2 regions of the Paenibacillus sp. BGI2013 genome follow, and region 2 is predicted to be linked to the other one. Evidence: a T-box and tRNA genes for the amino acid it is inferred to sense, from the RefSeq annotation. Region 2 holds a T-box; the other holds one or more tRNA genes.
What was found. The T-box of region 2 lies ahead of CXK86_RS19420 (valine--tRNA ligase). A T-box ahead of a tRNA ligase gene usually reads a tRNA of that ligase, here a tRNA-Val.
Positions count from the first base shown of each region.

Region 1: it encodes a tRNA-Val, which carries the amino acid that the T-box ahead of CXK86_RS19420 (valine--tRNA ligase) is inferred to sense. The anticodon was not compared.

Region 1 is NZ_PJFA01000003.1:24,018-40,189, forward strand. Features, by position in the region: gene CXK86_RS07480 (DUF3889 domain-containing protein) at 1-125, shown strand, start outside; gene CXK86_RS07485 (hypothetical protein) at 272-493, shown strand; gene CXK86_RS07490 (hypothetical protein) at 477-758, shown strand; gene CXK86_RS07495 (DUF3892 domain-containing protein) at 836-1,072, opposite strand; gene CXK86_RS07500 (GNAT family N-acetyltransferase) at 1,185-1,628, opposite strand; gene CXK86_RS31820 (hypothetical protein) at 1,867-2,049, opposite strand; tRNA gene CXK86_RS07505 (tRNA-Val) at 2,269-2,341, shown strand; gene CXK86_RS07510 (M1 family metallopeptidase) at 2,532-4,742, shown strand; gene CXK86_RS07515 (hypothetical protein) at 4,925-5,197, shown strand; gene CXK86_RS07520 (glycoside hydrolase family protein) at 5,184-6,182, shown strand; gene CXK86_RS07525 (hypothetical protein) at 6,185-6,871, shown strand; gene CXK86_RS07530 (organic hydroperoxide resistance protein) at 7,288-7,707, shown strand; gene CXK86_RS07535 (hypothetical protein) at 7,850-8,029, shown strand; gene CXK86_RS07545 (stalk domain-containing protein) at 8,505-9,059, shown strand; gene CXK86_RS07550 (DUF1292 domain-containing protein) at 9,157-9,474, shown strand; gene CXK86_RS07555 (aminotransferase class I/II-fold pyridoxal phosphate-dependent enzyme) at 9,682-11,157, opposite strand; gene CXK86_RS07560 (MFS transporter) at 11,334-12,626, shown strand; gene CXK86_RS07565 (hypothetical protein) at 12,880-13,479, shown strand; gene gndA (NADP-dependent phosphogluconate dehydrogenase) at 13,652-15,061, shown strand; gene CXK86_RS07575 (shikimate kinase) at 15,658-16,167, shown strand.
Region 2 is NZ_PJFA01000007.1:314,691-330,862, reverse strand. Features, by position in the region: gene CXK86_RS19455 (rod shape-determining protein) at 1-254, opposite strand, end outside; gene radC (RadC family protein) at 438-1,127, opposite strand; gene CXK86_RS19445 (Maf family protein) at 1,165-1,776, opposite strand; gene CXK86_RS19440 (DUF4321 domain-containing protein) at 1,871-2,113, opposite strand; gene CXK86_RS19435 (SPOR domain-containing protein) at 2,259-3,485, opposite strand; gene murC (UDP-N-acetylmuramate--L-alanine ligase) at 3,602-4,921, opposite strand; gene CXK86_RS19425 (bifunctional folylpolyglutamate synthase/dihydrofolate synthase) at 4,978-6,354, opposite strand; gene CXK86_RS19420 (valine--tRNA ligase) at 6,433-9,099, opposite strand; T-box leader at 9,159-9,440, opposite strand; gene CXK86_RS19415 (LysM peptidoglycan-binding domain-containing protein) at 9,596-11,179, opposite strand; gene CXK86_RS19405 (RluA family pseudouridine synthase) at 11,547-12,452, opposite strand; gene hemL (glutamate-1-semialdehyde 2,1-aminomutase) at 12,449-13,753, opposite strand; gene hemB (porphobilinogen synthase) at 13,780-14,781, opposite strand; gene cobA (uroporphyrinogen-III C-methyltransferase) at 14,884-16,172, opposite strand, start outside.

The DNA.
Region 1 (16,172 bases), on a different contig from region 2:
AACAGTTCAAGCTATGGGTTCGTGCGAAAGACGGCAAACAATTCGCAGTCTATGTGAATGTTGATTTTAATCCGTTTACACAGCAATTAAAGAAAGTACAATTTTCCGAATCGGATCGGCACTGATCCGTTATGAACCAGACTGCCTTAATCATTAAGGTGAAAGTCTGGTTTTTTTTATTTTACAAAATCCTTTTTTTACTATTGAATAAAGAACTTATGTTCGCATATAATATGAAATACAAACAAACGTTCTTATCGGAGGGATGATTATGCTAGGGAAATATATTGGCCAGATGGTGGAGCTTGTCTACATGGATCGTGCAGGGCAGATTACGCAGCGACAGATTCGAATTAACAGTGTACGTGGCGGGATGATTAGAGCATCAGCGGGAAAAGAAGGCTCACCCCGAACATTTCTGGAGCAAGGTATTCTGGCATGGCGTCCTGTTACCGATCTGAATGGGGAGGTAAAGTATGCTGAACGACTTTGAACGCAAGATTTTGCGTATTATGGTGAACTATGCAGGACAACGGCGCAGGCTGCCGCGTATGGATGAACTGGAGAACAAGACGGGACGAAGCAGAGCTTACATTCATGAGTCTTTGCTGGAGCTTGAACGCACCGGGCACATCGCCTGGGAGAACCGGTCTAATCTCGAGGGGATACAGATTTTACAGGCATGGGAACAGGTACAACAGCCGATTCGCAAAAGCCAACCTTCCGGTGATTCCGTAAAATATTTTACGGACTACTAATCATAATAAGAAAACGCCAACCCGGATAACCGGATCGGCGCTTACTGTGTCACACATGTACGACATGTGCATCTATTTTAGAAATGGGGAAGTTGGTCCAGGTTGTTGGTTGGGTCACCGTCAGCATCTCCGCGAATGTACATTTCGCCATCCTTGCCTTTAAATACATTCACACCGGCAATAGCGCCAGCTTTTACTTCTGCAAGTGCCTGCTGATAATCCAGTACACGTCCTGCTGAAGTTTGAAAAGCTGTCAGGTCACCGTCACCATTTTTCTGTACGGCTGTGAAACTCTCGCGTGTCGTTTGATCCATGATGTCACACTCTCCTTATATGACGAGATAGGAATCTGTCTACCTGATTAGCCTATCCGATTTCCTCGGAAGTATGCATCATATGCTGATAAGAGCTGCCAACGTCGAGGTTTTACAAGCTCTTTCTCATATGAACATGCAGAATATCTGCATCATAAAAAGGTTCTTCTGAAATCACTTCATAACCCAGTTTTTCATAGAATTTCTGTGCCTGACACTGTGCATCCAGTACAGAATAGGATAAGCCGAGTTCACGTGCCAGCTCCTCCATCGCGAGCAGAAGCACACGTCCATAACCAAATGAACGATGAGATTCAAGCACTGCGATCCGCTGCATTTTGGCCGTATCCTTGCTGTAATAGATCAGACGTCCTGTGGCTACAGCTTGGCCATCCGTACTTAACAATACATGATGCACATCCGGGCTGATGACATCATATTGATCAATCTCAATCTCGGCAGGCACCTGTTGCTCGATCACAAAAACGTGATGGCGAATTCCCAGGGCTTGCTCCAGTTGTTCTTCTGTCGATACATAACTAATCTCAGCTGCCAATTCCATTCCTTCTTTCTGCTCTTGCGCGACATATCAGACTGAATTATACAAAAAAATGTTTTTCCTGTATAGTGAAGTCTGGAACATATTGGGAGAGGAGGGGGTAGTGATGGGCATGACAGGCATCATGGTAATTACATTGTTAATGTCGGCGGGAATGATTACTCTGTTGTATTACGTTACGAAGAAAGCATACTCACGCAAGTGGGATGAAGATGAGTAATTCACCTGTTAACCTTCACGGCAAGACTTCACTGCTTCCTCGCGGAGAATACACATCTTGAATTACAGATTTGGAGTATACGTCCAGCCAGACGGGCAGAGACTCACTATTTTCATTGGGCTGTTGTAATTGTTGGAATTGTACCGTATGTTCATCCTTCTCCAAGCCGCAACCCGTAACGGTAGTAATGAGAATCATAAGCCCAGCAAAGAGAAAGAAGCATTTGGTAAATGTATATTTATTGGATTTTGACCGTTTTGTTATGTTTCTGATAGGGAATTCACCTCGTTGTAGAAATGGTAATCTTTCCTTTATTGTGCACCATTTCGGGTGAATTATAACCAAATAAATCATTGACAATGAACACGGTTACTTGATATGATACTGTTACTTGATTGGGAAACAATTATATATCATGATCTGTTAGCTCAGCTGGGAGAGCACTATCTTGACAGGGTAGGGGTCAGTGGTTCGAGCCCACTACAGATCATACATAAGAAGCCTTACATTGTAAGGCTTCTTTTCTTTTTTTTTACATACAAACATGAATGCGATTTGCGATAGTTTCAGTTTCTCTTCCTCTTTTTAAACAAAACTTAAATAAAACATAAATTCAGCGTAAGGTTCGTCTTCTATACTTGGTTCTGAGGTCAATATAGAACAGAAGAGGGAGAGAACTTATGAATTATTCAAGTCCATTTACATCAAAGTTAGCCAGAGTAGGGATTGCGGGTACACTGGCTTTAATACTGGCAGCAAGCCCACTTGCCAACATGGGGGTTGTTGCCGCGGAAGCAGGCCCAGCACCTGTATCTACGAAGATATATAACACACCTAAAGACTCTTTAGAGCAGACGCCAATTCAATACCAGATTCAGGCTCGATTAAATGAGAAGGAAATGACGATCCAGGGGAGCGAGAAGGTAACGTATCGCAACACAAGCAAGGATGCACTCCAGCAGCTGGTCCTTCATACATATGCTGACGCAAACCTCTCCAAGTCTACACAGGCGAGCATGTACCAACAGCATAATGAGAAGATTAGTGAAGAACATCCGGAGAAGACAGCGGCGGACTTTCTGGGTGGCATCGATATTCAGGCTGTAACAGCAAATAGCCAATCGCTGGATTTCCATAAGGAAAACCAAGCGTTGACCGTGCAGTTGAAAGAGCCCGTTCAACCAGGCGAATCTGTATCATTCCAACTGGAGTTTCAGTTGAATATACCCTATGGCTCACAGCGAGTTTCCTACTACAAGGACATGATCAATGGTGCACACTGGTTCTCGGTGATGTCTGTATATGACGAGGTTAAGCATCAATGGAACAAGGCGCCGTATAGTCGAACATTTGAGAGCGATTATTACACCTCATCGGACTTTGAAGTTCAATTCAATGTTCCTGATGAGTATCAGGTAGCCATGCCGGGCACGATCACCACTCAAGACAGTACAGAACATGGTCGTAAGATTGTGTCTGCTGTGGCCGAGAATACAAGGGAGTTTGTATTCTTTGCTAGTCCAAACCTTCAATTGGAGAGTGTTACCCGTAACGGTCTGACGGTGGAATACTACTATTATAACGATGATCCATCCAAGAAAAAGATAGTTGACCGGTACATTAATCAGGCATTCAAGGTCATCGATTTTTATAGTGAGAAATATGGCAAGTATCCCTATCCAGAGTTCCGAATTGTCGAGACGTATGTACAAGGCGTTGCCGTGGAGTACGCGAGGCTCATCCAGATGGGACAGATTCAAAATGGTGCTATTCCAGAAGAAGACACCACATTTGTTCATGAAATAGCGCATCAGTGGTTCCATGCATTGATCGGTAATAACTCGGAGACAGAATCCTTCCTGGATGAAGGCTTTGCCGATTTCTCCATGGTGTATTTTGCCGAGAAACAGGGAGACAAGCTAAATGGGTTCAGATCCATACAGTTTGATACTGCACCCGTAGATATGGCGATTGCGTCAACAAACGATGAAGCTGGGGATTTGGCAAGTTTGGTATATTATCAGAAGGGGCGACAAGCGATCTATCAGCTTTACCGTTCCGTCGGTGAAGAGAAATTTGACGAGTTGATGAGGACATATTTCAAACGCTACGTGTACCAAAATGCAACGGTAGAGGGGCTGCTTCAAACCATTGAAGATGTGCTTGGTAAAGAAATACGTTCAGAAATGCAGATGGCCCTATATCAGCCTGATTTTGTCTTAAAGCCGGAATACCAATTATCACAGGAAGAGACCGCCGCCTATGTGCATGATGTCTTACAAGTGCAATATCAGGCTGTCATGGGTATGGTTCCTAATCTGCCATATGAAGTGATGAATCGATTGATGGACAAAGCCCTTCAAGGCGAGGAATTAACCATTGTGCTCAGCGATCAGGTGAGTAAGCTTGCAACTAAACAGCAGGAAGATATGGTTAATCAGTTGACCGGATTCCTTGATATGACTGGTATGAAATACGACATTATAAGGGATCGCAAGGAACTGAAGCAAAAGATGAAAAAAGAGATCGGCAACAGCAACCTTATTGTCATTGGCAATGCCAAGTCAAACGGATTGGTGCAGGCTTTAAAATTCAACATTATTGATCGAACGAAACAGACGGGTTTTCCTTGGAAAAATACCATGAATCAACCTCTCGCCGCGGGTGCATACGTTATCAAACATCCCTATAACCAGAATCGATTGATGCTTCATTATTTCTGGAATGAGGATCATCTGAGTGATGTGGCATTTGAAGCTTTTAAGCTGAAAATACAGGAGTCTACCGGATTCACTAACGACTTTTACCAGTACTATGTAATGGATAACCAAGGCAAGGAGAAATCCAATAAAAAAGTTGCGAATCCCATATCTTCACTTTTTGCGGAGTAATAAGGAATCGGTTTTGCAGTTTCTTCGTTCAAACAGGTTAGCCAATTTGTATTGGTTAGCCTGTTTATGTTTTATATGAGAACCAGTCTTAGAATAATAGGCTGCAAGATGGGCATAATGCTTTAACACAAAGGCAACTTCATGAATATACTTATCGGGAGAAAACAATAGGAGGGATTAATATGAAGGATCAACATTATCCGGGCGTACCAATGAAAGGGACAGTTGCTGATTACAACTGTAAAGGAAATAAAGGAATGAACAAGATGAAAGCGTATTCATATAATGCTAGAATTTGTCCTATCATTTGTATTACTCTGGAGCCCGCTACGAATGAGGATAATGTTGTTGATTTTTCAATCCTATTAAAGGACACTTCGGATGTTTTATATTCGCGACCGGTAAATGGTAATACCCTGCTCACGAAGGAGTTGAGTTCCCATGTCTATGACTGAAAATATTGCTCAGACAGCACTCGACGCAGCGATGAAGGCAAGCAGGGCCGTTGCGCCTTATGATTATTGTGATGCAGAAACCAGACGGATGTACACGCCTCAATTTGATAAAAAAATGGACAATCCTATGTATACTGCTGCAATGGCGGGTCTTCAATCGATCTATTGGTTTCGGGCGATCAAGGTGAAGGGGCTTATCCCTGATGCAAAAGCAGATTATTATGCTACGTATTCTACCAATCATAATCACATCGGAGGAATTGGACTAGCCTACTCGAACAGCCCGACAGGACCATGGACCAAACACGGACAGGTGTATCTCGATACTGTGGTTGGGAATTCGACGGAAACTCCATTTGTGATCTGGAACGATGAAGAACAATTGTTCTTTATGTATTATCAACAAAACGGACTGGGGATCAATCAATCGACGGCACTTGCGACCTCTGTAGACATGATCAACTGGACAAGAGTGGGTTTGATTTTGGACAAACCTCCCGGGTTCCCAGGTGATGGTCATACCGGTTACTTCTCGTGTTTCAGAAATGGCGGCAAATGGATCGGTTTCTCGGTGATGGGCGGTGGTGACTTTGGCCGTAAATGTATCTGGCATTCACATGACGGACGTAGCTGGTTAGCTGATCCAAGACCATTAATGGGTGGGAATGATGCCACTTTAAGTGCAGGAGAAAACATTTCGAGACCCAATGCTGGTGTATTTATGTACAAAGGGAGCATGTGGTGGCTGGGTATGTTATCAGCTTATGCTTCCGGTGGGGTTACGACGGTAGCTCGGCCTGCCATTGCCAAGATCAGTGCAGACTTTCGTCAACTGCTGGACAAACCTACAGATATATATTTTCCGGCATTGGATTGGGAAACGACCAACATGCAGTCCTTGATGGTGTCCGTTATGGACGGTGTAGTGTACGTGTATTACAATACCGATCATAATATCGGTGTAGCCTATTCGGTGGGGGTGTAGAGATGGTTATACGTGATGCAGCGGGTCAGATTGTGCCCTTTGGAAAGGTTCACAAACAGCTTGTGGCCGATTTTCTTTACGGAACGTTACCGGATTGGGTGGAGGTGGTGGGCACCCCTACGTTTGAGCCTTTGCCCGACAGAGGGACCATTACCGTTACAACTCCGACAACGGCAGGAGCCACGGCAGAGTTAAAAATGAAACATCTGATTGACAGCTCGAAAGTAACAGCAATTGCAATCACTTTGGAAGCGCTACAATTAAACGGGAACATTGGAATCTCAGTTCAGGTTGGCATTAAATCGAAGGATAGCAAGGCCGGAATCACTTTTTTTCAAAACGTAAATCAGAAATATGGTATGGTCCGTGCCTATAAAGCAGATGGAACGTACACGGATTTTAATCAAAACATGGTGTTCTTCACCACACATGGCGTAGCAGGAGATGAAGCACAGAACCGTAAGAATCTCACTGTGTTGCTCTGTACCGGATTACAGTTCTCAGCTGGGTTCGAGAGACCGTCGGTATGGCTTGGTGCGGATGATCAATATGGCGGTGTTGCTGCTGACCTTAGCGGTGGGTTGTTCCAACATGGAGAACTGCAATGTCTTTTGAAGCTGACTACAAGTAAGGCCGAGGCCAAGTATTTCAAATGTGCACAGATGAAAGTGGATATCTGGAGTAATTAATCAAACTGGGAAGACATCTGAAGATGAATAAGGTGCATGATTTGAATTGGAATGACTATGAGAATAAATAGATTATCTGTATGGATCGGTAAAAAGATATACGTGCAGTAATTTGGTACCTAAACACGGACGCTTTGAAAATGAAGTGCAGTGTTTGGGTACCATTTTTATTTAGAGAATGAAGTCAGGCCAAGTTTGGTGGATACAGCGAACAACTCAGAAAGTGCACTGACTTTAGGCTTGGGCTTGTCCGGGGTTAGAAAAGAATTATTCTCCAAACGTGTTTTAAACTATATTATTTTTTATATTAACTATTTACATACACAATTAAATTGTGTACAATGTAATTGTTGGTGATACAAATGAGATCAAATTTTAGTCAAAATAAATCTAATTAACTAAAGGAGTTTTCACAAATGAAAACATTATATGAAACTACAGTAATCAATACAGGTGGACGTCAAGGCATCGTACAATCCCCAGATAACGTGTTTATGTTGGATGTTGCTGCACCGCCTGAACTCGGAGGACAAGTGACGACAGCTACCAATCCGGAGCAGTTGTTTGCAGCAGGATATAGTGCTTGTTTTAACTCCGCACTGGAGTTTCAATTGAAGAAACACAAAGTTGAGATTGAAAGAAGTACGGTAGCTGCAACCGTAATGTTGGTGACGGACTCTGAGGATAACGGCGTGAAGCTTCAAGTCGATTTGGAAGTTAAAATCCTTGGTCTAGATGAAGAAACAGCACAGAAGTTTGTGAAACTTGCCCATGACTACTGCCCATATTCCAAAGGAATCAAAGGGAACGTGAATGTTAACGTGGAACTCGCGTAATCACTGATACTATTTGTTGATAAGAAGCCTCCGAGAAATCGGAGGTTTTTTGGTTTTTTATGCATAAAAATCAATTTCGCACTCAATTGTGGGTTATAATGGTAGTAAGTTTACACAAAACTGCTGAAAGGGGAATGTACTTATGATGGATTTTAGCAAACCACCCCATGGCTCTGAGACCGATACCCACCGTCAGCGTCATCAGGAGAATGAACAGAAATACCTGTCCGGAGGCAAGGGTATTTGGTATGAAATCAGCAACTGGCTCATTCTCGGAGGTATCCTCCTTGTCATATTTTTATTATTTAAATACGTTTTCTAAATAGACACACAACCGGGCGAATCCCCATATGATGCATTACATCAGTAAGCACTTGGGGAAATGGGGAATCCGGGATGGCAAAGGCAAAAGGTAAGAAAGCTCCCGCATTAAAGAGTGATAAAATACGTGTATCCATGAAGTTGGTCACATCGGATGTATGCGAGAGATGTAAGACACCATGTACACGAGGTATGGATTACGCTGCACGTATGAGAATTGAAGGGGCTTTAGGCAAGGGCGTTCCCTGTATATTGACCCGCCATACTTCTTCATAAACTCTTCGTATAATCCCGTATATATAACAATTATAGATCAGGGGCATCCTTTAATGAGGATCGCCTCTTTTTGTGCATTCCAAGGGGTGGAAAAAATTCTGGATAAAAAATGAAAAATGATGAAAAACAGCGCAACTTTGTGGATGAATCTGCAGTATAAATGTACAACAGCTAGCAGCAGGGGAGGGAATATTGACGGGATGAAATGGAAACGAATATTGCTTTGTGTCACGGTATTCTCCTTGCTCGGCGGGTCTTTATTGTTTGCAGATTCGGTGAACGAGAAGATTCGTGTTCTCATTAACGGCAAGGAAGCAGCTGATGGAGGTTATCTCATTGATGGAACGACCTATGTACCTGTCAGGGAAGCCGGAGGCGTCGTCAAATGGGACAGCAGTAACAAGAGAGTAACGGTGATCAAACCGAATGTACATATTTTTCTCTTCAAGGGAGACACTGTATTTGGCAACGTTAACGTAGGTAAGCTGAAATTCAATGTATTTTCACAAGTGGACAGTCTGACAGCAGATGTAGCTGCGGTGAAAGTAACGATTACCAATCCAAGCGGTCAGGTGAAGGATATCCAGTCACAGGAGCTTACAACCCAGAAGGATAACTTCTGGTTCCGCACATATGATTTTACGTATGATTTCAGTCGTGCCGGCAAATATCAGGTCGGCTTTCATATTAAAGAAAATGCAAACAGCAGCTACGTCCTGGTAGCGGAGAAAATCATTACAGCGCTGAACGATTGAAGCGAAAATAACCCTGTGAGTTAAATTGACCTGTGTCATTGAACATGTTACGATATGCAGGGTTACACAATTTCTATTTATAAAGCGAGGTATTTCAATGAGCGATCACACACATGAACACGGCGATGGCTGCGGATGCGGGCAAGACCACGACCACGACCACGAGCATGAAGAAGTCCTTCTCACATTAACAGACGAGAACGGCCAAGACGTGGAGATGGTTTTGGTGGAGACGTTTGACGTGGAGAAGCATGTTTATGCGCTCCTGCTGGAACGTAACAATCCTGAAGCTGACGGCATCATCCTGCGTATGGAAGAAGAAGACGAGGAAATGGTGCTCTACAATATTGAAGACGAAGAAGAGTGGAACCGCGTTGAAGCGGCTTACAACGAACTCGTTGCATCACAAGAATAGTCATTCTTTTGGAACATAACATGAAGGCTCCTTGATCTCAGGGGGCCTTTTGTTTGTTTTTCAAGAGGTATACGAGCATTTACACCACCGGTTTGAACTACGAAATAGACGGGAAAATGCAAACTCGCTTGTCCCATAAAATAAAAACGGACCAAGCTAGGGCTTGGTCCTTTAAGTTTATCCCCTGCACAGCGCAAGGAGATTGTTCTAGAAAATGGCATCGGCTTCCACGATCACTTTAACGTTGGTTACGCTGCGATCTTCGGGTCCTTTGACGGGTAATCCAACTTCAACATGATCGATGATGTAGTCGATATTTTCCTGGGTGATAACCTCACCCGGCAACAGGATCGGAATTCCTGGCGGATAGACATAGATGAATTCCGAGATAATACGTCCTGCGGATTCCTTAAACGGAATCACTTCGGTATCACCGTAGAATGCATCACGTGGAGTCAGCATCAACTGTGGAATATCCGGAACTTTTACGACCAGTTCATGGGCCGGGTTCACTTGATAATAGGTACGGGAGAGATCCTGCAAAGCGTTCAGCAAGATATCCACACTATTATCCGTATCTCCTGGCGTAATGAGACACAGAATATTGTACATATCACTAAGTTCAACCTCGATGTTGTAATGTTCACGCAGCCAGTTCTCTGTCTCATACCCTGTAATACCCAGATGGCGAACATGGATCGTTACTTTGGTTGGATCATAGTTGAAAGTCGCTTCTGTACCCAGCAGCTCTCTGCCGAAGCAATACAGGCCATCCATATCGTTAATCGAACGTCTGGCAAACTCAGCTAGTTCAATCGCCTTCTGTGCAATCTCACGACCGTGGAGTGCCAGGTTACGTCTTGATGTATCGAGTGAAGCAAGCAAAATGTATGAAGTTGATGTTGAGGTGAGCAGACTCAGGATCGTCTGTACACGCTGTGGATTCACGAACCCATTCTTCGTGTTCAGGTTGAGTACGGAACTCTGTGTCATGGAGCCACCAAGCTTGTGAACACTGGTTGCAGCCATATCGGCACCTGCTGCCATCGCAGACAACGGCAGATCCTCATGGAAATGAATGAGTACACCGTGTGCTTCATCAACAAGGACAGGGACTTGATAGCTGTGTGCCAGCTCAACAATCTCTTTCAGATCTGTAACCACGCCGTAATAGGTCGGGTTAATTACAAGCAATGCCTTGGCATCTGGATGACGCTCAAGTGCGCGACGGATAGACTGTGTGGTCACTCCGTGGTCAATGCCCAGATTGGGATCTTGTGAAGGAGAAACAAATACGGGTTTGGCGCCTGAGAAAATAATCGCGGACAGAACCGATTTATGCACATTACGGGGCACAATAATTTTGTCACCCGGTGAGCATACAGACAGAATCATGGTCATAATGGCACTGCTTGTGCCTTGTACACTAAAATAGGTATAATCGGCTCCGAAGGCATCTGCTGCCAAAATCTGTGCTTCCTGAATGACACCGGTTGGCTGATGCAGGTCATCCAACGGTGCGATGTTAATCAAATCTATGGAGAAGGCATTATCGCCAATAAATTCACGGAATTCGGTATCCGCTCCCAATCCTTTTTTATGGCCCGGAATATGAAACTGTACCGGATTGAGTGCCGCATGATTTTTTAAAGCGGTAAACAGCGGCGTACGGTGGTGATTCATCAGTGCTGTCACAACCCTTCCTAATAAAATTGGTAAACAAAGATGAGTATAGCAAATTAAGAACCGAATGCAACAGTATAATCGACAATTTTTTGAATTGCCGAGATTTGGACACATTCCCCACGGTTACACTAAGGATAGGGAATAGGCAAATGAACGCCGAAAGGGGAAAAAGAATGCAAACCGATACAAAACCAGCCAAAATTTTGCGATCACCATTTTTTATCGCGATGTGGCTGACACTTTTTCTAGTTGAAATTATCAAAGGGGCCCTGTTGGTAGCAGTTCTGCCGGTGTATATGGACAATATACTGGGTCTGTCTGCAGGCGTCATTGGTGTGGCATTTGCTCTTCAATATTTGGGAGATAATCTGTTTCGGGCGCCTTCCGGCTGGGCAGCAGAACGGATCGGGTTCCGCGCAACGATGGTTACAGCATTAATCTGTACCTTAATCGCTGTTATTATGATCCTTTTTCTCAAAAGTGCCGTTGGACTGGCCATGGCCTGTCTGATTCTTGGCATTGGTACGTCACCACTCTGGCCTTGCGCCATGACAGGCGTGACGGCGATGTCAGGCCCACAGAACAAAAATGGTACAGCAATGGGGGCGCTGGAGATGGCTGCTCTCGGCGGAACGGGGCTTGGACCTATAGGCATGAACTGGCTACTGGAGCGCACGCATCATGATTATCGCACCATATTCCTCGTGCTGATGGGTTGTGCCATTCTCGTTATTCTGGTGGCCATGATTCTTCCTGGACGTGTCATTGTTGAAGGAGAGCATGCCGAGCAAGCAGCGAAGAATAGTGATGTGAAATATCCAGCCAAACCAAATCTGCTCACGCCGTTCATCCGGCTGCAAAAGAGTGTGAAGGACACACTGCAACGGGTACGCAGCACACTTAATGTTAATCCACTGGTTTATCCTGCCCTGTTTATGCAGTCGTTTGTCATCGGGCTGCTCAGTCCAGTAATCACGCTATATACACGCACAGACCTGCACATCTCACCGAATCTATACAGTTTGTTGCTGATTGCGGGTGGTGGAATAACCGTTATTGCCTTGCTGCCTGTTGGTAAAATGGTAGACAGGTTTGGGACGAAACCGTTCCTGAATGTTGGTTTTTTGATGGCGGCGGCAAGTCTGTTTGCATTCTCCTCCATAACATCCATTCCGGTGGTGTTTGGTGTTGTCATGCTGGTGGGCATCAGTTATGCCATGATTTTGCCCGCCTGGAATGCTTTTGTAGCCACGCTGATTCCCAAAGGGGAGCGGGGTGCGATCTGGGGATTCTTCCTTACATTGCAGGGATCAGGCATGGTTGTAGGCCCCATTGTTTCCGGACTGCTGTGGGACCACGTGAGCCATCCGGCTCCATTCATCGGCAGTGCCATCGTCATGGCAGGACTTGCCGTTGTGCACTTTGTGTTATCCCGCAATCCGTTTCGCACCGCTCCGGCCAAATAAGCAAAAGAAAAGGGAGTTCCACCAACTGTATTGGTTGTGGGGCTCCCTTTTTCGCGTCCAATATATCACGATAATCGGGGGCTTGCCCCTGTGCGTCTGCGGAAAGCTGCAATCCGGCGGTCCTTTCGGTGAAAAATAGTCAAATAACCAAGTACCCTTACATAAAATGAAGTATAAAATAGGGTAAGCCGATTGAGTAGAAGCGATTGAAGACGAGGGCCGGAGTTGATCCGGTACAGATGGAGGGAGTGCCGTGAATAAGAGTTATGAAGTTGAATATTGCAATCTGGAGCTGCGGTTCAACCGTCGGCATATCCAAAATTTGATCAGAGACCTTATTCGTGAGGGATATTCACTATATTGGAGCGAGGACGAATCCTTTTTTATCCTGTCAGTCCGGACCGGCCGCAAGCTGGTAAAGCTCCGCTTTCAACAGACGCGCACGGGGAACTACAAGATGACTGGAGATTATATCATTAAGGATGCAAAACTTGCAGAGTGGCTGGAGAAGCTAATTGGAGATACACGCGGGCATGCGGTTGTGAAGCGATTTAAGGATCAGCAGATGACCGTGGAGAATATTTTATTCGGTGAAGTCATTCGGCTCGTGGAAGTGTCTGGGTTCAAACAGCGTGTCATTTTTCAAAAGGAACCTGCGCCGACGGCGGAAGAGATGGAAGAAATGTTCCTCTCGCGTGAAGGCGAGGAAAGGCTCATGTTGTTGCGCATGGAAGTAGACGATGAACTGGAGCGCCTCTACACGGCCATGCAGATGGATAATATCGAAAAAGCAAATGCTTGCCGTCAAGTCTTAAAACAGTTGTCTGGACATCTGTTAATGTTGGAAGGATGACAAGATAAGGCCGTATTTATGAAAATACGATGAACACCTCAGCAGATTGGGGTGTTTTCTCGTTGCGTAGCTGTGCCACGGGGTTCACTTCTATACATAAAACCGTTAAAATGGGAGTATTGTTGAGAATTTATTTCAATAAAATTAATTGGAGCAAAGGATGGAGGACCAGATGACAAAACAACAAATTGGCGTAATTGGCCTGGCTGTCATGGGCAAAAATTTGGCCCTTAACATTGAAAGCAAAGGTTTCTCAGTATCGGTATTTAACCGTTCCCCGGAGAAAACCAATGATCTTCTGAAAGAAGCTGAAGGTAAAAACCTGACAGGCTCATTCTCCATTGAAGAGTTCGTAGCATCCCTGGAATCCCCGCGCAAAATTTTGATCATGGTACAAGCTGGTAAAGCGACCGACGCTACCATTGAACAACTGCTTCCTCACCTGGATGAGGGCGACATCATCATTGATGGAGGGAACGCATACTTCCCTGACACGCAACGTCGCAGCAAAGAGTTGGAAGACAAAGGCATTCGTTTCATCGGTACAGGTGTATCCGGTGGTGAAGAAGGCGCACTGAAAGGCCCTTCCATCATGCCAGGTGGACAGGAAAGTGCTTATAAACTGGTTGAACCGATCCTGACGGCAATCTCGGCCAAAGTCGGTGACGATCCATGTTGTACATATATTGGACCAGACGGTGCCGGACACTATGTGAAAATGGTGCATAACGGTATCGAGTACGGAGATATGCAGTTGATTGGTGAAGCGTACCACTTGCTCAAATCCGTATTGAACGTTTCCGTTGAAGAGCTGCATGCGATCTTTACGGAATGGAATCAAGGAGAGCTGGATAGCTACCTGATCGAAATCACGGCAGATATCTTCTCTAAATACGATCCGGAAACCGGCAAACCAATGGTTGACGTTATTCTGGACGCTGCTGGACAAAAAGGAACAGGTAAATGGACAAGCCAAAGTGCGCTGGATCTCGGCGTTCCATTGTCCATGATTACAGAATCCGTATTCTCCCGTTTCCTGTCTGCCATGAAGGACGAGCGTGTAGCAGCTAGCAAAATCCTGAATGGACCAGCGACTGAAGCGTTCTCCGGCGACAAAAAAGCGTTCATCGAGAGCGTTCGTAAAGCATTGTTTGCAAGTAAAATCGTATCCTACGCACAAGGATTTGCACAAATGCGTGCAGCTTCCGACGAGTATGGCTGGGATCTGAAATACGGCAACATTGCCATGATCTTCCGTGGTGGCTGCATCATCCGTTCACAGTTCCTGCAAAACATCAAAGAAGCTTATGATAAAGACGCAGCACTGAAAAACCTGCTCTTGGATCCTTACTTCCAAAACATCGTTGAGTCTTATCAAGGCGCGTGGCGTGAAGTTGTAGCGGCTGCTGTAAAACAAGGTGTTCCGGTACCTGGCTTCTCCAGCGCTCTTTCTTACTACGACAGCTACCGTACAGAGCGTTTGCCAGCAAACTTGCTGCAAGCTCAACGTGACTACTTCGGTGCTCACACGTTCAAACGTGTGGACAAAGAAGGCAGCTTCCACCACAACTGGATGGAGTAGTACCACATATACAATTCTATTATGATTTGGCTAGTGCCCCTTTAAGTGGCAGGTTTGGCCTGCTAAGGAGCTCAAAAGAGGTTTGGCGTTCCGGTGATTGCCGGTTAACGCTAGGCCTCTTTTTTTACTGTGTTATACAGTAATAGTGTTGATGGAGAAGATATGTTGCTGGTTCTAGACCTAATGAACATGAGACACTCTATTTTGGCAAAATGAGCCGGTTCTATTTTTTAACGAACTCAATAGGCCCTATTTCAATAATTTGCAGCGAGATTTCGCTGTTTTGACGGTGATTTTTTTGAAATAAGTTTACTGAGATTCGTTAGAAGTTTATCTGCTCCTATTTTACGTAAATAAGCTCATTGCTGTTCGTTAAGTTACTAGTTGGTCACTGATTGAAAACGTTTGGGGGCTCAAAACTGCTTAAGGGTGATCTGCCGTAGGCTTAGATGCCGGGAGTTACTTAATCTGTCTTGGAAGTACTTGCGGATGGTCGAAAGGAAGTCAGTGAGGAGATGGTCTTTCCCAGTCCGCAGGGCTGTGTTATGATAGGACAAAAGTGCTCACGAATTGCTTGAATTAAAGGAGTGTACACCTTGAGCAAGTCTAACAATATTATTCTCATCGGTATGATGGGAACCGGCAAATCAACCGTCGCTGACATGCTTGCACGCGAGCTTGGTTATCGATTGATTGATGTAGACGCCGCGGTGGAAAAAGAGGAAGGCTGTACGATTCCGGAATTGTTCACTGGCAAGGGAGAGACGTATTTCCGTGATGCCGAGAGCCGCATGTTATGCTCGGTGCTGGAGAAGAAGTCACAGGTCATAGCGACCGGAGGTGGCGTGGTGCTGCGTTCGGATAATTGTGACGTGATGTTGAAGAATGGTTGGGTTGTTGCCTTGACTGCTGATCCGGCAGTGATTGTAGAGCGTGTTAGTGGCTGTGACAATCGCCCACTCCTCGCAGGCAATGCAGAGGAACGCATTCAGGCAATTATGGAAGAACGGAAAGACGCATATCGGTTCGCACATTATACGGTGGATACAACCGAGTTATCCGCTGCTGAAGTGACTCGTTTAATTTTAGCGCATTACCGCGTCTAAGCTTG
Region 2 (16,172 bases):
TATTTGATCATCGTTGCCGTTGTATCAAAATCGGCAATAACGCCATCTTTCATTGGACGAATGGCACGAATGTTCCCTGGTGTACGTCCAATCATTTTTTTGGCGGCTTCACCTACTGCCTCGATGCTATTTGTATCTGTCCGTATAGCGACAACCGAAGGTTCTCGCACCACAATTCCTTTTCCTCGTACATAAACCAACGTATTTGCTGTCCCCAAGTCAATACCCAAATCTTTCGTAAAACCACCAAACATAACATAATCTCCTTTTCTGCCTCATATAGCCGCTCCATTCTGATCCAGAGCGTAATAATTATATTCCCACGCAATACGTGGAGCTAATATTCGCATTTGTTTTTTTGCATTTGTAAAGTGAACCTATCTTTTACGGACAACGCCGTTAACATTCATAGGAAAACATCAACGCCAACCATTATATTATACTAAGCCCTTCTCCTTCAAACTTACGTACGTTCCATCTCCGATAATAATATGATCAAGCACGTCAATGCCAACAATAGCGCCTGCTTCAATCAGTCTCTTGGTTATTTGGATATCCTCCGGACTGGGCGTAGGATCACCACTCGGATGGTTGTGTGCGCACACAATCGATGCGCTGCTGCATTTGATGGCAGCCCGGAACACTTCACGTGGATGTACAATCGAAGCGTTAAGGCTGCCCATGGAGAGTGTTTCCTGGGCAATAATATGATTTTTGCTATTCAGAAAGAGACACACAAAATGTTCTTTTTGCAAATAACGCAATTGTTCCATCAGGATATCAGCTGCATCACGCGGTGTACGAATTGAAGTCGACTGAGTTAGTCTGCTCTTGGCAATCCGATGACCCAGCTCAATGCCAGCTTTTAATTGCACAGCCTTGGCATTGCCGATCCCTTTCATCGCGGTCAGTTCTTCCAGACTCAAATCCATCAACGAGCGAATGCCACCCGCTTCGGCCAGAATCCGCTGTGCCATATGCACCGCGGATTCCTGTCTTGTGCCTGTTCGAAGTAAAATTGCCAGCAATTCAGCATGGCTTAAGGCGCCCGCCCCGTATTCCATCATGCGTTCTCTCGGGCGTTCTTCCTGGGGGATGTCGCGCATCATGTATTGAGGCGACTCCATATGTTCCCTCTTTTCATTTCACAACATTTGGCTTCATTCATGTTCGTGGCAACACATGTACGCCGAACCCGTCCAACATATCACTTAGCAAAGATAGCGGCAAGCCAACCACATTAAAGTAACATCCTTCAATGCGGTCGATCAGTGAAGCACCAATGCCCTGAATGGCATATGATCCTGCCTTATCTGAAGGCTCACCTGTCTGCACATAAGCACGGATGGTCGCATCCGACAGCTCTTTCATCGTTACATCGGTCTGGCGGTAATGAACTAACGACTGTCCATTGCCCGCATCAATACAAGCGACACCCGTGAACACCCGATGTACGCGGCCCTGCAGCCTTGATAACATACGTTCAGCATCCGCTTCGTCTAAGGGTTTGCCTAGAATCTCACCATCCAGAACAACAACGGTGTCACTACCAACAATAATGGCTTCCTGCTCGCGGCCTTCAAGCCCGCGATACACGGCAAGCGCCTTGCGCAAAGCAAGTTCCTGTACCGTCTGTTCAGGTGTCCACTCTGGTGGTGTATCTTCATTGGCATGACTTGGTATTACATCAAACGCTAGGTGGAGTGATGCGATCAGTTCTTTGCGCCGAGGCGATGTGGAGGCCAGAATAATAGGGCGCTGTTGTGTGTTATCCAAAATGAACGGCTCCTTATGCCACGGCAACATCCTGTCCGGATCACGATAATAGATGTCACTGGTTTAATTTTTTTCGTCATAACTCGTCATTCTCCTACAGTCTGCGATAAAGCCACACAGCGGCAATCATACCGATCAGACTCAGAAGGCTCATTTGAAATTGAAGTGAAATATCATAACTGATAATATCCAGATCAGCCTGTGGCGACCAACGTATGGTCGTGGCTTTCGTAAGAAAGGCTACTGCCTTTACAGGCTGCAGTGCCTTGGCGATCCACGCTCCGGCCATCCAGCCGAGCAGCAGAAACAGCAATAACATGCCGAAGTTTTTTTTCATCGGTAATCTTCCCTCGCCATTTTTTGACACCCACATTATTATACGGGGTTTTGTACGTCAATACAAACACAAATCCGGCAAGGGGAACTATTTCCAGTTCCTTGCCGGATGGGTATTTCCAAGCGTTGTTATGGGAAAGAGCATGTTACTGCTTTATCGCTTCGAGCCATTTTTTCTGCTGCAGTACATATTCCATCAGATCGGACTGCACGGACCACATGTGTACATCATCCGGGTTTTTGTTGTACTCCGCTATAGCCGTAATTGCACTGTTCATTGATTTCTCCATTCCACCAACAATAGGTTGTACATCTGCGGTCAAGCCAGGTGTAAGACTATTCAATCCCGTCAGCCATGACTCGTGCTTATTCTGAATCGCGGTCATCGTTTCTGTAGAGACTGCTGCCGGAGCAGACTGTCCCAGCTGCTGAATGGACAAAGTAGATAATTGTTCCACCAGTGCAGAACTGTTTGTGAAGAAAAGCTGCACATCCTCTTGTTTGCCACCGAATATAGCCGGGTTGATCTCAGGGTTCACAATCTCCTTGACATACAGTTCAACTCCCTGGGCTTTTAACCTGGAGCTAAGTAGCTTGGCCTCTTCACGATCAGCCGAAATGCCTGCATATACTCGATTGCCATCTTCAGGATCAGAACCTGCGGCTATACCTGCCTGAGCCAGTTCAAGCTTAGCCTGCTCAGCTCGTTCAGGAGAACTGAACACGCCGTATTGAAGTGCATAATACGTACTGCCAGTCGCCGCTGTCTGAAGCTGCTGCTCTGTACCTGCAGCCCCCTCCTGACCCGTCACAGTGGAAACTGCCTGATTGACGGGCAGAAGATCGCCTGGCTTCGCGGCTCCTTCTTTATTAAAAAATGAAAGAATAACCATACCAAAAAGTGCTCCGGTAACAAGTGCACCAGTGACAGAACCAATCATTTTCCAGCCCCTTGGAGGGCGATTGCGTTTATAGGAATAGTTCTCCGAATCTGCAAGCCAGTCGTGGCCCTGATCATCATGGGCATTGGACAGATCACGACGCTCTTCCTCCGGATTATCAGTGTGATTAACATAACCGTAACCGGAACGGTTCCCAAAATAATGGCCCTCATCCAAGTTCAAGTTCGAATCATGACTCACCCGCTCGTCAGGTTCAGGTACAGTAGAGCTTGTCAGCACCGTCTCTCCCCAGTCTCCGGGGATATCCTCAGGCGTCCATGATGGGGTTGTATCCATCTTAGGCGTTAGCGGTTGATTATGCGGTAATTCTTCACTTAACGTCACCAATGGACTGGACGCAGATATCCTCTTGTTTTCAGGCTTGTCCGACTCATGATCCCCGAAGCGAAACGTCATTCTAGCATTGCTCACCCGTACCCTCTCCTTTGTCCCATTTATATAAGCTATATGCAGAGACTGGAGAATACATTCCATATAACGCAAAAAACGCCTGCTTCGTATCGAAGACAGGCGATTTCTCAATTGATCTATTTCAAACCTTTGGCAAGTGTATCGCCGACTTTCCAAATATCACCTGCGCCCATCGTAATCACAAGATCTCCTGGCTGCAGACGATGTTGCAGATCAGCTACCACTTCTTCTTTTGTAGGAAGGTAACGTGCAGAAGCATTACTGTTTTGAACGATCAGTTCAACCAGTCGGGCTGAGGTTACCCCTTCGATCTGTTTTTCGCCCGCAGGAGAATAGATGTCCGTAATAAGCACCTCATCCGCTTCCGCGAAAGCACGACTGAACGCATCCAGCAGGAAGAATGTCCGCGTATAACGCTGTGGCTGGAATACCGCAATAATGCGTTTGCCCGTTGCTTTGGCCGCACTAATGGTAGCTTCAATCTCAGTCGGGTGATGAGCATAATCATCGATGATCAGCATATCGCGCGCCTCGCCCAATACCTGGAATCTGCGTTTGGCTCCGTGGAATTGGATGATGGCTGCTACAATCTTCTCAAATGGAATGCCCGCTTCCAAACAGGTAATCACAGTAGCCATTGCATTATAAACGTTATGCTTACCCGGCACTGATAATTCCACCGTGCCCATAGCAGCACCCTGATGATTCATCGTAAAGGAGATACGGCGATCGCCCAATACAATATCCGTTGCCGTATAATCTGCAGCACGATCAATACCATAGGTTGTAATCCGTGACTTGAGTTCTGGCAAAATCGCTTGAACATTCTCGTCGTCAGAACACACAATCGCTGTTCCTTCCGGACGAATCTGGCTCAGGAACTGCACATAAGCCCTTTTGAGCTCCTCAAAATCACTGTTGTAATTCTCCAGATGATCTGCCTCAATATTGGTTACAATACCGAGCCATGGATGGTACTGCAAAAACGAACCATCGCTCTCGTCCGCTTCAGCGACTACCCAGTCTCCTTGACCGGCCTTCGCGTTGGTACCCACATTCATGATTTCTCCGCCAATAATGTATGTCGGATCTGTATCACATTTATCCATAACAAGTGCAATCATGGATGAAGTGGTTGTTTTACCATGAGCCCCAGCTACAGCCACGCCTTTACGTTCGTTCAACAAACGTGCAAGCATCTGGGAACGATGCAGAATCGGAATGTTCAGCTCTGCAGCTGCTACCCGTTCCACATTATCAGCAGGCGCTGCCGTAGAGTAGACAACCAGATCTGCTCCAGTGACGTGCTCTGCCGTATGTCCGATATATATTTTCGCTCCCTTGGCTGCCAACTTCTCGGTCAACTCCTGTGAAGCGACATCCGATCCGGTAACGGTGTATCCCATTTCCAACATAACTCTTGCGATGGCACTCATGCCATATCCGCCAATCCCTATAAAATGAACGTGTTCCGATGTATTTAACAAAACTTTCACCAACCTTTTTCAGAATCGGTTTGATGCAAAAGGGCTGCCCGCACATCCGCAATCAGGTACAGTGTGCCGGAGACCACCCCCAGATCTTCCGCTTCCGTCCGTGACTTCAATAGATCAAGTGCCTTTGCCCATTCGGGCTCGACGATGATTTCCAGTTCCTGCTTCGCAATGGCGGGACGTACCCGTTCGACAATCTGCAGCAATTCGGCTGCATCCATTTTGCGTCGGAAATCTGGCTCGGTCAGGATCAGCGTATCCACTAGTGGCAGTATATGCTGCAAATACGCTTCGTGATGCTTATTTGCCAACATACCCATCATCAAAATTAACTTGTTGTGCGGATAGACATCCATAATGCTCTTGGCCAGTGACTCTGCCCCTTCCGGATTATGTGCTCCATCAAGCACAATTCGGGGTTCATCGACGACTTTTTCGAATCTTCCTGCCCAGAAAGCATTCTCCAGTCCAAGTACAATATCGTTGTCATCCAGCATAAATGCCATGTATTGTCTAAGCAATTCAAGCACCATAAGTGCGGCCGCTGCATTGTCACATTGATGTGAGCCCTGCATGCGTATGCGAACGTCCAGATCACGGAACGGGCCTGTAAAATGAAAAGATTGTCCGTTCTCATTGCTGTCCAGTCTATGATAAGAGAATTGATCTCCAGCCAAATACACGCTTGATTGAAGCTGCTGTGCTTTCTCCTGAATCACCTTCACAGCTTCGGGTTGAGTCGCGCAAGTCACAACGGGTACTCCCGGCTTGATAATACCTGCCTTTTCTCCAGCAATCTGCTCAATCGTATCTCCAAGTACATCCGTATGATCCATACCAATGTTGGTGATGACGGACACAACAGGTGCGACAATATTCGTTACGTCCATCCTTCCCCCTAGCCCCGTCTCCCATACCACAACGTCAGGGTAACACTCCTCTGCATAGTACAGAAGCGCCAGAGCCGTGGACACCTCAAACATCGTGGGTGATCCAAGCGGAGTGGAGGCCATTTCCATGACTAGTGGATGTAATCGGTTCGAGAGCTTAAGCAGGATTTCTTCAGGAATATCCTCACCGTTGTATTGAAAACGGTTTGTAAACTTGGTGATATAAGGCGACGTAAAGGTACCCACATCATATCCAGCCTGAAGAAGCACTGACGTCAAAAAAGCGCAAGTCGAACCTTTGCCGTTCGTTCCCGCGACATGAATAAATTTGAGACGTTGGTGTGGATTGCCTAACATGGACATCAGACTCTCGATTCGTTCCAATCCAGGTCGGATGCCAAAAGGAATAAGGCCATTGATCCAGTCCACGGCCTCGTTGTACGTAAGTAAAGGAGCTGCTGCATCTGTCCCGTCTAATTCCGTCATCTGATTCACCTTCGGTCCCGAGATTGAGTGAAAAAAGCGGCCGGATGGCATAATGGCTCTCCATCCGACCCACATATATTAACCTTTAAGTTCCTTGATTCGTGCAATCACTTTATCCCGTTTATCGGAATAATCTGCTTGCTTGGCGCGCTCTTCCTCAATAACTTTGGCAGGAGCTTTGGCTACAAAGCCTTGGTTCGCCAGCTTTTTCTCTACACGGAGAACTTCGCCCTCAAGGTTCTCCAACTCTTTCTCCAAACGTGCCACTTCCTGCTCGATATCAATAAGACCTGCGAGCGGCAAGTATAGTTCTGCCCCCGTAATGATCGCAGTCATTGCCTTATCCGGTGAGTTTAAATCCAGCCCACTATCGAACTCGGACGTATTACAGAAACGTTTGATGTAGTGACTGTTACGCTCAATGATGCTGGACGTCTCAGGACTGTTTGCTTTGACCATCAACTCGATCTTTTTGCTCATCGGCACGTTAACTTCTGCACGAATGTTTCGAACTGCACGAATGGTATCCATGAGCAGGTTCATCTCGGCAACAGCCTCTGGGTTCTCAAGAGCAGGATCATATACCGGCCATGATGCCAGCGTAATCGTCTCACCTTCATGCGGCAGATGCTGCCAGATCTCTTCCGAGATGTATGGCATAAACGGATGAATCAGGCGCATGGTCTGATCCAGCACATAAGCAAGCACGGATTGCGTTTTCTTCTTGGCAACCGGATCTTCCCCATAGAAGGACAGCTTAGCAAACTCGATGTACCAGTCACACAGGTCATCCCAGATAAAGTTATATAACACACGACCCGTTTCCCCAAATTCATACGCTTCGATTAGACGCGTAATATCGCGGGAAGTTTCGTTAAGACGGTGCAAAATCCAATAATCCGCTGTACCAAGCTCTCCGCTGATGTCACGTTCCTCATAGGTGAATCCTTCCAGATTCATCAATGCAAAGCGCGAAGCATTCCAGATCTTGTTGGCGAAATTACGAGCCTGTTCCACCCGTTCCCAACGGAAACGGAGATCCTGACCTGGCGTGCTGCTGGTTGAGATCATGTAACGCATTGCATCTGCGCCGTATTTCTCAATCACATCCAGCGGATCTACACCGTTGCCCAGTGATTTGGACATTTTGCGTCCATCTGCATCACGAACAAGACCATGCATCAGCACATCCTTGAACGGAATCTCATCGGTGAATTCCAATGCAGTGAAAATCATACGTGCAACCCAGAAATATATGATGTCATACCCTGTCACAAGTACACTTGTCGGATAATAACGTTTCAGGTCTTCCGTATCTTCCGGCCAGCCTAGTGTGGAGAATGGCCATAAGCCGGAGCTAAACCAAGTATCGAGTACGTCTTCGTCCTGTCTGAGCTTGCGCCCAGCATACTCTGGCAGCGTTGTTGGATCTTCAGCAGATACGATGATTTCACCCGTTTCTTCATCATACCAGGCAGGAATACGATGTCCCCACCACAGTTGACGGGAAATACACCAGTCACGAACGTTCTCGATCCAGTTCAGATAGGTTTTCTCAAAACGATCTGGAACAAAATTAACCCCTTCGCCGCTCTGTTGTTTCTTGATCGCTCTCTCTGCAAGTGGCTTCATCTCAACGAACCACTGTGTAGACAGATACGGCTCAACAACAGCTCCGGTACGTTCACTGTGTCCAACCTGATGCGTGTGATCCTCAATGTTGATCAATACGCCCTGCTCTTTCAAGTCAGCAACAATCTGCTTGCGGCAGTCACTGCGATCCAGTCCCTGATACTTGCCTGCCTCAGCATTCATAGTGCCGCTCTCATCCATTACCGTAATCTGAGGCAGATCATGACGAAGACCTACTTCAAAGTCATTTGGATCATGCGCAGGCGTGATTTTAACTGCACCACTTCCAAACTCTTTATCCACATAATCATCAGCGATAATTGGAATTTCGCGTCCAATGATAGGCAGTACAAGTACTTTACCAATCATATCTGCATAACGCTCATCCTTCGGATGAACAGCAACCGCTGTATCACCCAGCATCGTTTCAGGACGCGTTGTTGCCACTGTAACGTAGCCACTTCCGTCTTTGAGCGGGTACCGCAGATGGTACAGGTGACCCTGAACCTCTTTATATTCAACCTCAATGTCGGACAGAGCTGTCCGGTTCACCGGGTCCCAGTTAATGATACGTTTGCCTCGGTAAATAAGGCCTTTTTCATACAGTTGAACAAATACTTTACGAACCGCTTGGGACAGACCTTCATCCAGCGTAAAACGTTCACGTGAGTAATCAAGCGACAATCCCATTTTGCCCCATTGCTGACGAATGGTAGTGGCATATTGATCTTTCCAGTCCCATACCTTCTCCAGAAACTTCTCACGTCCCAGATCATAACGAGTCAGACCTTCTTCACGCAGCTTCTGCTCCACTTTGGTTTGGGTAGCAATACCTGCATGGTCGGAACCCGGAAGCCACAGTGCGTCATAACCTTGCATCCGTTTGGTGCGGATCAGAATATCCTGCAGTGTAAAATCAAGCGCATGCCCAATGTGCAGCATCCCGGTCACATTTGGGGGTGGAATTACAATCGTATACGGCTCGGCATCTTTACGTTGACCGGCTTTGAAATATCCACGTTCCATCCAGGTGGAGTACCATTTATCCTCTGCCGCCTTAGGATCGTAAGTGGTCGGCATTTCTGTTGCAGCTGATTTTTTTTCCTCAGACATATGTCATTCCTCCGTTACTTCATCATCTTCGCCAAAAAAACAAAAAAACCTTTCATCCATCAAAGGACGAAAGGTTAGCTTTCGCGGTACCACCTTTGTTTCACGCCTACAGCAAGATAGACTTCACCCTCTGTACATGACGTGACACTTCAAGCAGATAACGGCTGCTACCGGCCCATCCTACCTCAGTAATAAATGACGATAAATCTCATTCATCCCTTGTATTCAAACAGGCAACTCCCGGGCGACTTCGATCAGTTGGTTCCTGCGGAATCTCACAGCGCTGCAATTCCACTCTCTGAAAGGTCATACTGTCTACTACTCCCGTTCCACGTTGTTCTTCAAAAAACCTACACACATCATACCTTGCTCGTGCGCGATAGTCAACCTGACAACAGCGGATAAAGAGCGCTAGAATGCAGGTTTAGGACGAATTATGCAAAAACCCGCAATCCTCAAGGGGATCACGGGTCGTAACGAAGGCTTTAACTACGGATTAAGGGATGTACAATATCTGACCTTCTTCCACAACCTGCTCAGATAATCGGTTATACAACTGAAGTTCCCTCGTGCTCAATTGATATCGATCTGCAATGGCATCCAGTGTATCTTCTCGCTGAACAATGCACAGTTTCACCTTGCGGAATGGGGTCTGGTCCACGATCGTTCCCAGGAACAGGTTCTTCCATTCCACATCATCCGCTGGATACGTTTCTTCCTGTACTACACCCGCAGGAACCTCATCGCCTCGCTCCACTTCAGCATCGCGTGCCGCTCTACCGGAGGATAACAAGGAAGAGATACCTACGCCCTCTTCTTGCCGTGGTGCGGATTCTTTTTTGCTGCCAAAAGCAACCTTCAGCTCCGGCTTGTCTTCCGTCTCAGCCACAGGTTCAGGAACAAATGCTTCGTTCTGTACGAACTCGTCTACCCCAGTCGCTTCAAAAGACGGTCGATCTTCCTCAGCGTTGCCTGGTTCGGACGAAGCAAATACACCTTGCCAGTTCTCCGCCTGTGATTCAACCGGGACATCGGCAACTGCCTGATTCTCCTGCTGAGGTACAGATCTCGCTGATTCGAAGTGCCATACCTCTGGTGCGTCCGGTACATCCTGTGCTGCCAACTCATTAGATGATTGAGCAGTAGGCTCTGAGACTGCTTGATCTGCACTTCTCGAGTTCGCAGGCAATGCATCCACGGAAGGCTCGGACCAACCCGAAGACTCATCTTCCAGAGGCAACAATGGTTCCGACTCAGGGTAAGAAGCTAATCGATCTGCGGTCTCAGCCATAAATGACGAGATCGGAGAAGGTTCGCTGTATTGCTCATGAGATGCCAATTCATCTCCATTCGCTGTCAGAGATGCGGGATCTTCATTTGCATCAGGTTGTCTGTTTTCGTTAACGTACTCCGCACTTAGCTCCTCAGATTGAAGTGGCCCTGCGGATGACGCATTCGCATAATCCTGCTGCCATTCTTCGCTATTCCTTAATGTCTCTTCCCGTGTGGACAGGTCAGCGAATTCCGGAGCACCATATGCAAGTTCTGCTGCATTCGTAAGTCTCTCTTCCTCACTCCGCTGGAGCAGGTACTCTTGTGCAAATGTGTTGGGATCGCTACCTGCCTGTGCTGATTCATCGGAACGGTTGGATTGCTGAGCATCAGGTGAATGAACAACTGTAAACTCATCTGCTGACCACACTTGTGGCTCTTCAACAGGAAAACCTTCGATACCTCGTAGCGACAACACGCCTGTAATGTTCAGACTGCGATTGGATAACAGATCCACGTCAAAATTTTCGATCTCGATGGAAATATCCTCAATCGATCTGACCCGGTTCAGCGGCACTGTGATCTCCACGGGAATGAAATGTTTGAGCTCCTCTGAAGCCTCATTCTCTCCTCTGTACGCACCTGTAAGTAAAAGATGTCCTCTTAACGTGGCATGATCATCCTGCCCTATGACTTGAATGCGCGGGTATAGTTCAATCTCCTCCAGTTCCTCAATCGCAGGGACTCCCTCAGACAAATGAACGCGCTCATAAATATCGAACCGCAAACCATAAGGTTGATTCAACAAAGGTGGCGTCCTCCTTTCGGCATATGTTCACCATGATCCTTCTCATGGGACTGATCCATGGTCCAAATCCTTCGTTACCCCATCTATATGCCTTGAATGAGAGGAGCATGCCACCTTTTGAAAAACCTTGCTATATATGTTCAACTCATGGTTATTTACACTGTCACTCCAATGACAGAACAACCTTCCGATCACTGTTATCCCCAGATTTTTTTTGATTCCCTTCTTCAAAGGGAAAAACCGGGGATAGCTTATGCTTCCGAAGTAGCTTTCTTTCAGAAAGCTTTTAGGCGAACGCTTTACTTCTTCTGGTTGTTTCTGTCCTTTCCGTTTTCGTGTAAATAGTTAGTCGAACTTATATAGTGTACTAGTAAGACCCCTCTCGCTCTGCCAATTGTGTGAAGTCGGATGGCCAACGGTCGTTCACTTCAATCATCGCTCCGGTTAACGGATGACTAAACTTAAGCATCTCTCCATGAAGTGCTTGTCGCCCAATGGCATCCGCTCTACCACCATACAACGAATCACCAATGAGCGGGTGTCCCGCGTAACTCAGGTGTACACGAATTTGGTGTGTTCGTCCTGTATCCAGCTTTAATCGTACAAGGGTTGCTCTTTCCCACACTTCGACGGTCTCCACATGAGTAACAGCTTCCTGTCCACCTTCCGAGACACGTCTGCGCTGCTTGTGATGTCTATCCTTGCCAATCGGAGCATCAATTTTGTGGAGTTCAAGGGGAATTTGTCCACCTGCAATAGCTACATAATGGCGACCAATCTCTTTACGACGCATCGCTTCATCCAGTTTGGCGAGGGCAAAAGCATTTTTGGCATATAGGACAGGTCCCGTTGTATCCTCATCCAGTCGATGAACATGGCGTACGCTCGCCTGTATTCCGTTCATTTCATAATAAGAGGCAACCACATGATCCAGCGTGATCGCCTGATCGGTACGGCTTCCATCTGGATGCAGTTTCATGCCTGCAGGTTTGTGCATAACCAGACAGAAATCATCCTCATATAATACATCCACATCAGCCCAGCGTGGCTCAACATCGATTGGCTGGGACGCAAAAAGGGCCAGCCGAAGCCGGTCCCCTGCAAGTTGTATTCCTTGGTTTGCTTTTAGCTGACGGAGCAGTTTCTCCGGAAACTGAAGCTCAGACAATAACCATTGCTCTGCAGCCATCGGTTTGTCCGAGCTGCCTGTTACGGCTTTCCCTGGCATCAGCTCAAGCCATTCCCCGCGGCGTTTCCAACTTTTGATTGTCATAGCGATTGAAGAGCTTTACGATTCGCCTCAATCGTATCGTCAATATCCTGCTCCGTGTGCACACCAGAGACAAACATACCTTCGTATTGCGAAGGCGCAACACTCACACCTTGATCAATCATGGCCGCAAAATAACGACGGAATTGATCCAGATTGCTTTCTTTGGCAATATCATAATTGGTTACTGGAACGGCACTGAAGAATGGACAAACCATGGAACCCACACGGTTAATGGTTATCGCAATACCCGTCTCAGCTGCATTTTTCTCGAATCCGGCTTGCAGACGTGCAGACAATGTCTCCAGACGGTCATAGACCTCTGGTGTTAACAATTTGAGCGTTGTATACCCTGCTGCCATAGCCAGCGGATTCCCGCTCAATGTACCTGCCTGATAGATTGGTCCTGTTGGAGCAATCTGTTCCATCAGATCCCGACGACCACCATAAGCGCCAACCGGGAGGCCGCCACCGATAACTTTACCCAGACAAGTCAGGTCAGGTGTAACCCCATACCGTCCCTGAGCACAGTTCAACCCTACGCGGAAACCGGTCATGACTTCGTCAAAAATAAGCAGGCTGCCATATTGGGTCGTCAAACTGCGCAGCCCTTCAAGGAAACCGGAAGCCGGAGGAACAACCCCCATGTTACCTGCCACAGGCTCCACAATAACAGCGGCCAGTTCTTCACCATAACGTTCAAAAGCAAGTCTCACGGACTCCAGATCGTTATAAGGCACCGTAATGGTATTCACAGCTACGCCTTCAGGCACGCCTGGACTATCTGGAAGACCCAGCGTTGCAACACCTGAGCCAGCCTTGATCAGCAAGCTGTCTGCATGTCCATGATATGATCCTTCAAACTTCAGAATTTTACTGCGTCCGGTTACCCCGCGTGCCAGTCGAATGGCACTCATCGTTGCTTCAGTTCCAGAATTAACCATCCGCACGATATCGATAGAAGGTACACGCTCACAGACCAGTTTTGCCATCTCGGTCTCCAGCAAGGTAGGCGCACCAAAGCTTGTTCCTTTGAGGGCTGTCTCACGCAAAGCTTCTACAACGTCAGGGTGTGCATGTCCCATAATGAGTGGGCCCCAGGATCCCACATAGTCAATAAAAACATTGCCATCAATATCGTAGATTTTGGACCCTTCACCACGTTCTGCATAGATCGGAGTAAGTCCCACCGATTTGAATGCGCGTACAGGGCTGTTCACACCCCCGGGTATGTACTGCTTCGCTTCCTCAAACGCGCTGCGTGAGCGCTCATCATTGCGACGATTACCTTGTTGTGCAGTCATGAATATCCTCCTCAATGTAATTTATTTTATTTCTCAGCCAACCAGCGTGAAGCGTCTTTTCCGTAGTAGGTAATGATCATATCTGCACCTGCGCGTTTCATGCTGAGCAGGATTTCCATGGCAACTTTTTTCTCATCGATCCAGCCTTGAATCGCCGCCGCCTTCACCATGGCATACTCGCCACTTACATTATAGGCAACAAGCGGAAGATCAAATTGATCCTTAATCGTACGCATGACATCAAGATAGGACAGCGAAGGTTTAACCATTAGCATATCCGCTCCTTCGAGCACATCCGTCTCTGCTTCACGCAAGGCTTCACGCGCGTTCGCCGGGTCCATCTGATATGACTTGCGGTCTCCGAATTGTGGTGTGGAATCCGCAGCTTCACGGAATGGACCATAGAACGCGGATGCATATTTAACAGAGTAAGACATAATCGGAATGTGACTGAATCCATTCTCATCCAGCCCCGCGCGGATCGCTTGTACAAATCCATCCATCATGTTGGATGGTGCAATAATGTCCGCTCCTGCTTTGGCTTGAGACACTGCCGTTTGCACGAGTAGATCCAGTGATTCGTCATTTAACACATCTCCGCAGATGTGACCGTCAATCTCCACGGTGTGTACCATACCGCAGTGACCGTGATCCGTGAATTCACACAGACAAGTATCCGCAACAACCAGCAGTTCCGGGTACCAGGATTTGATCAATCTCGTCGCTTCCTGCACAATGCCATCTTCAGCAAAGCCAGATGAACCCACACTGTCCTTAGTCTCGGGAATACCAAACAATAACACGGCTGGAATTCCCAGCTCGGCAATTTCCGTTACTTCCTCCTGAAGACGATCCAGCGAGAAGCGGAATACGCCAGGCATGGATTTAATTTCAGATTTTACATTTTCTCCATACGTAACATAGATTGGTTGAATAAAATCATCCACGGTTAGATGGGTCTCTCTGACCATATTGCGAATACCTGTGGATTGACGTAAACGGCGATGCCGTACAATTGGAAAACTCATACGTGTAAAACCTCCCTGAAAGTTAAATAGAGCAAAAAGGGAAGCGCGCTGGTATCCTATCGAATTCAGCACGCTTCATATGTTGACATGATTACATGTGTATTAATTTCGAAGAGCGCCTTCTTTGGTGCCTGTCCGTTTCCAGTCGCATAGCACTGTGATCAAGCTATCCATCGTTGCTTCCTCTGCCATCAGTGTAACCTTTAGTCCAGCGGCTTCTGCCGTTTTCGCTGTAACAGGCCCGATACACGCAACCTCCACATCTTTCAATAAAGGCAGTGGGTCTTGCAACCCCATACGTTTCAACATACTCATGAAGTTGGTAACCGTCGATGAACTTGTAAAGGTCACCGCATGAATTCCACCTTCTTCAAGTAGCTTGAGCAGTTCGTCATCATCCTCACCAGCAAGGATCGTATCGTAGGTGATGGCTTCGGTTACCTGAAGTCCTCGTTCTCTCAACTGATCACGTAACCACGTACGTGCCAGATCACCGTGCGGAAGCAATACTCTCTGACCTTCCTTCAATTCGCTTTCAAAAGCCTCAAGCATGCCTTCGGCCTGGAAAGGACCTTTGACAACTTCAGCTACGATGCCATGTTTGCGCAAAGCGTCCGCTGTGGAAGGTCCTACGGCAGTAATTCTCGCTTGATGAACCGAGCGAATATCCTTGCCTTCCTGTTCCAGATGGCGGAAGAAAAACTCCACGCCGTTCACACTTGTGAAAAACACCCAGTCATAGGTATTTAAAGCACTGAAGGCGTCTTTGACACTTTGCTTGGCAGATTCACTGGATGGCATGACCGTCTCAATAACCGGAAACTCATACGGTTCGCCGCCGAGTTCCTCAATGCGATTCACCAGTTCACTCGCCTGACTGCGAGCACGGGTTACCAGAATTCGTTTGCCAAATAGCGGCAGCGCTTCTGCCCATTTCAATTGTTCCCGCTGATTGACGACATCTCCCACCACAATAACAGCTGGTGGTTGGAAATTGGCTGCGATCACTTTCGCTTCTATATCTTCAAGGGTACCTGTAAGGGTATCCTGTTCCGCTCGTGTTCCCCAACGAATCAGAGCTACCGGTGTTTGCGCTGGACGACCATGACGAATCAATTGTTCGCTGATATATCCAATTTTGGCAACCCCCATCATAAATACAAGTGTGCCCGTTGCATTCGTCACTTTATCCCAATGGATACTGCGATCAAGCTTGTCCGGACTCTCGTGCCCCGTAATAATAGAGATGGAAGATGCATAGTCACGGTGAGTCACAGGAATTCCAGCATACGCAGGTACACTTATTGCAGCGGTAACCCCAGGTACAATCTCAAACGGAATTCCGTTTTTGTGCAGCAAACCCGCCTCTTCGCCCACACGTCCAAAGATAG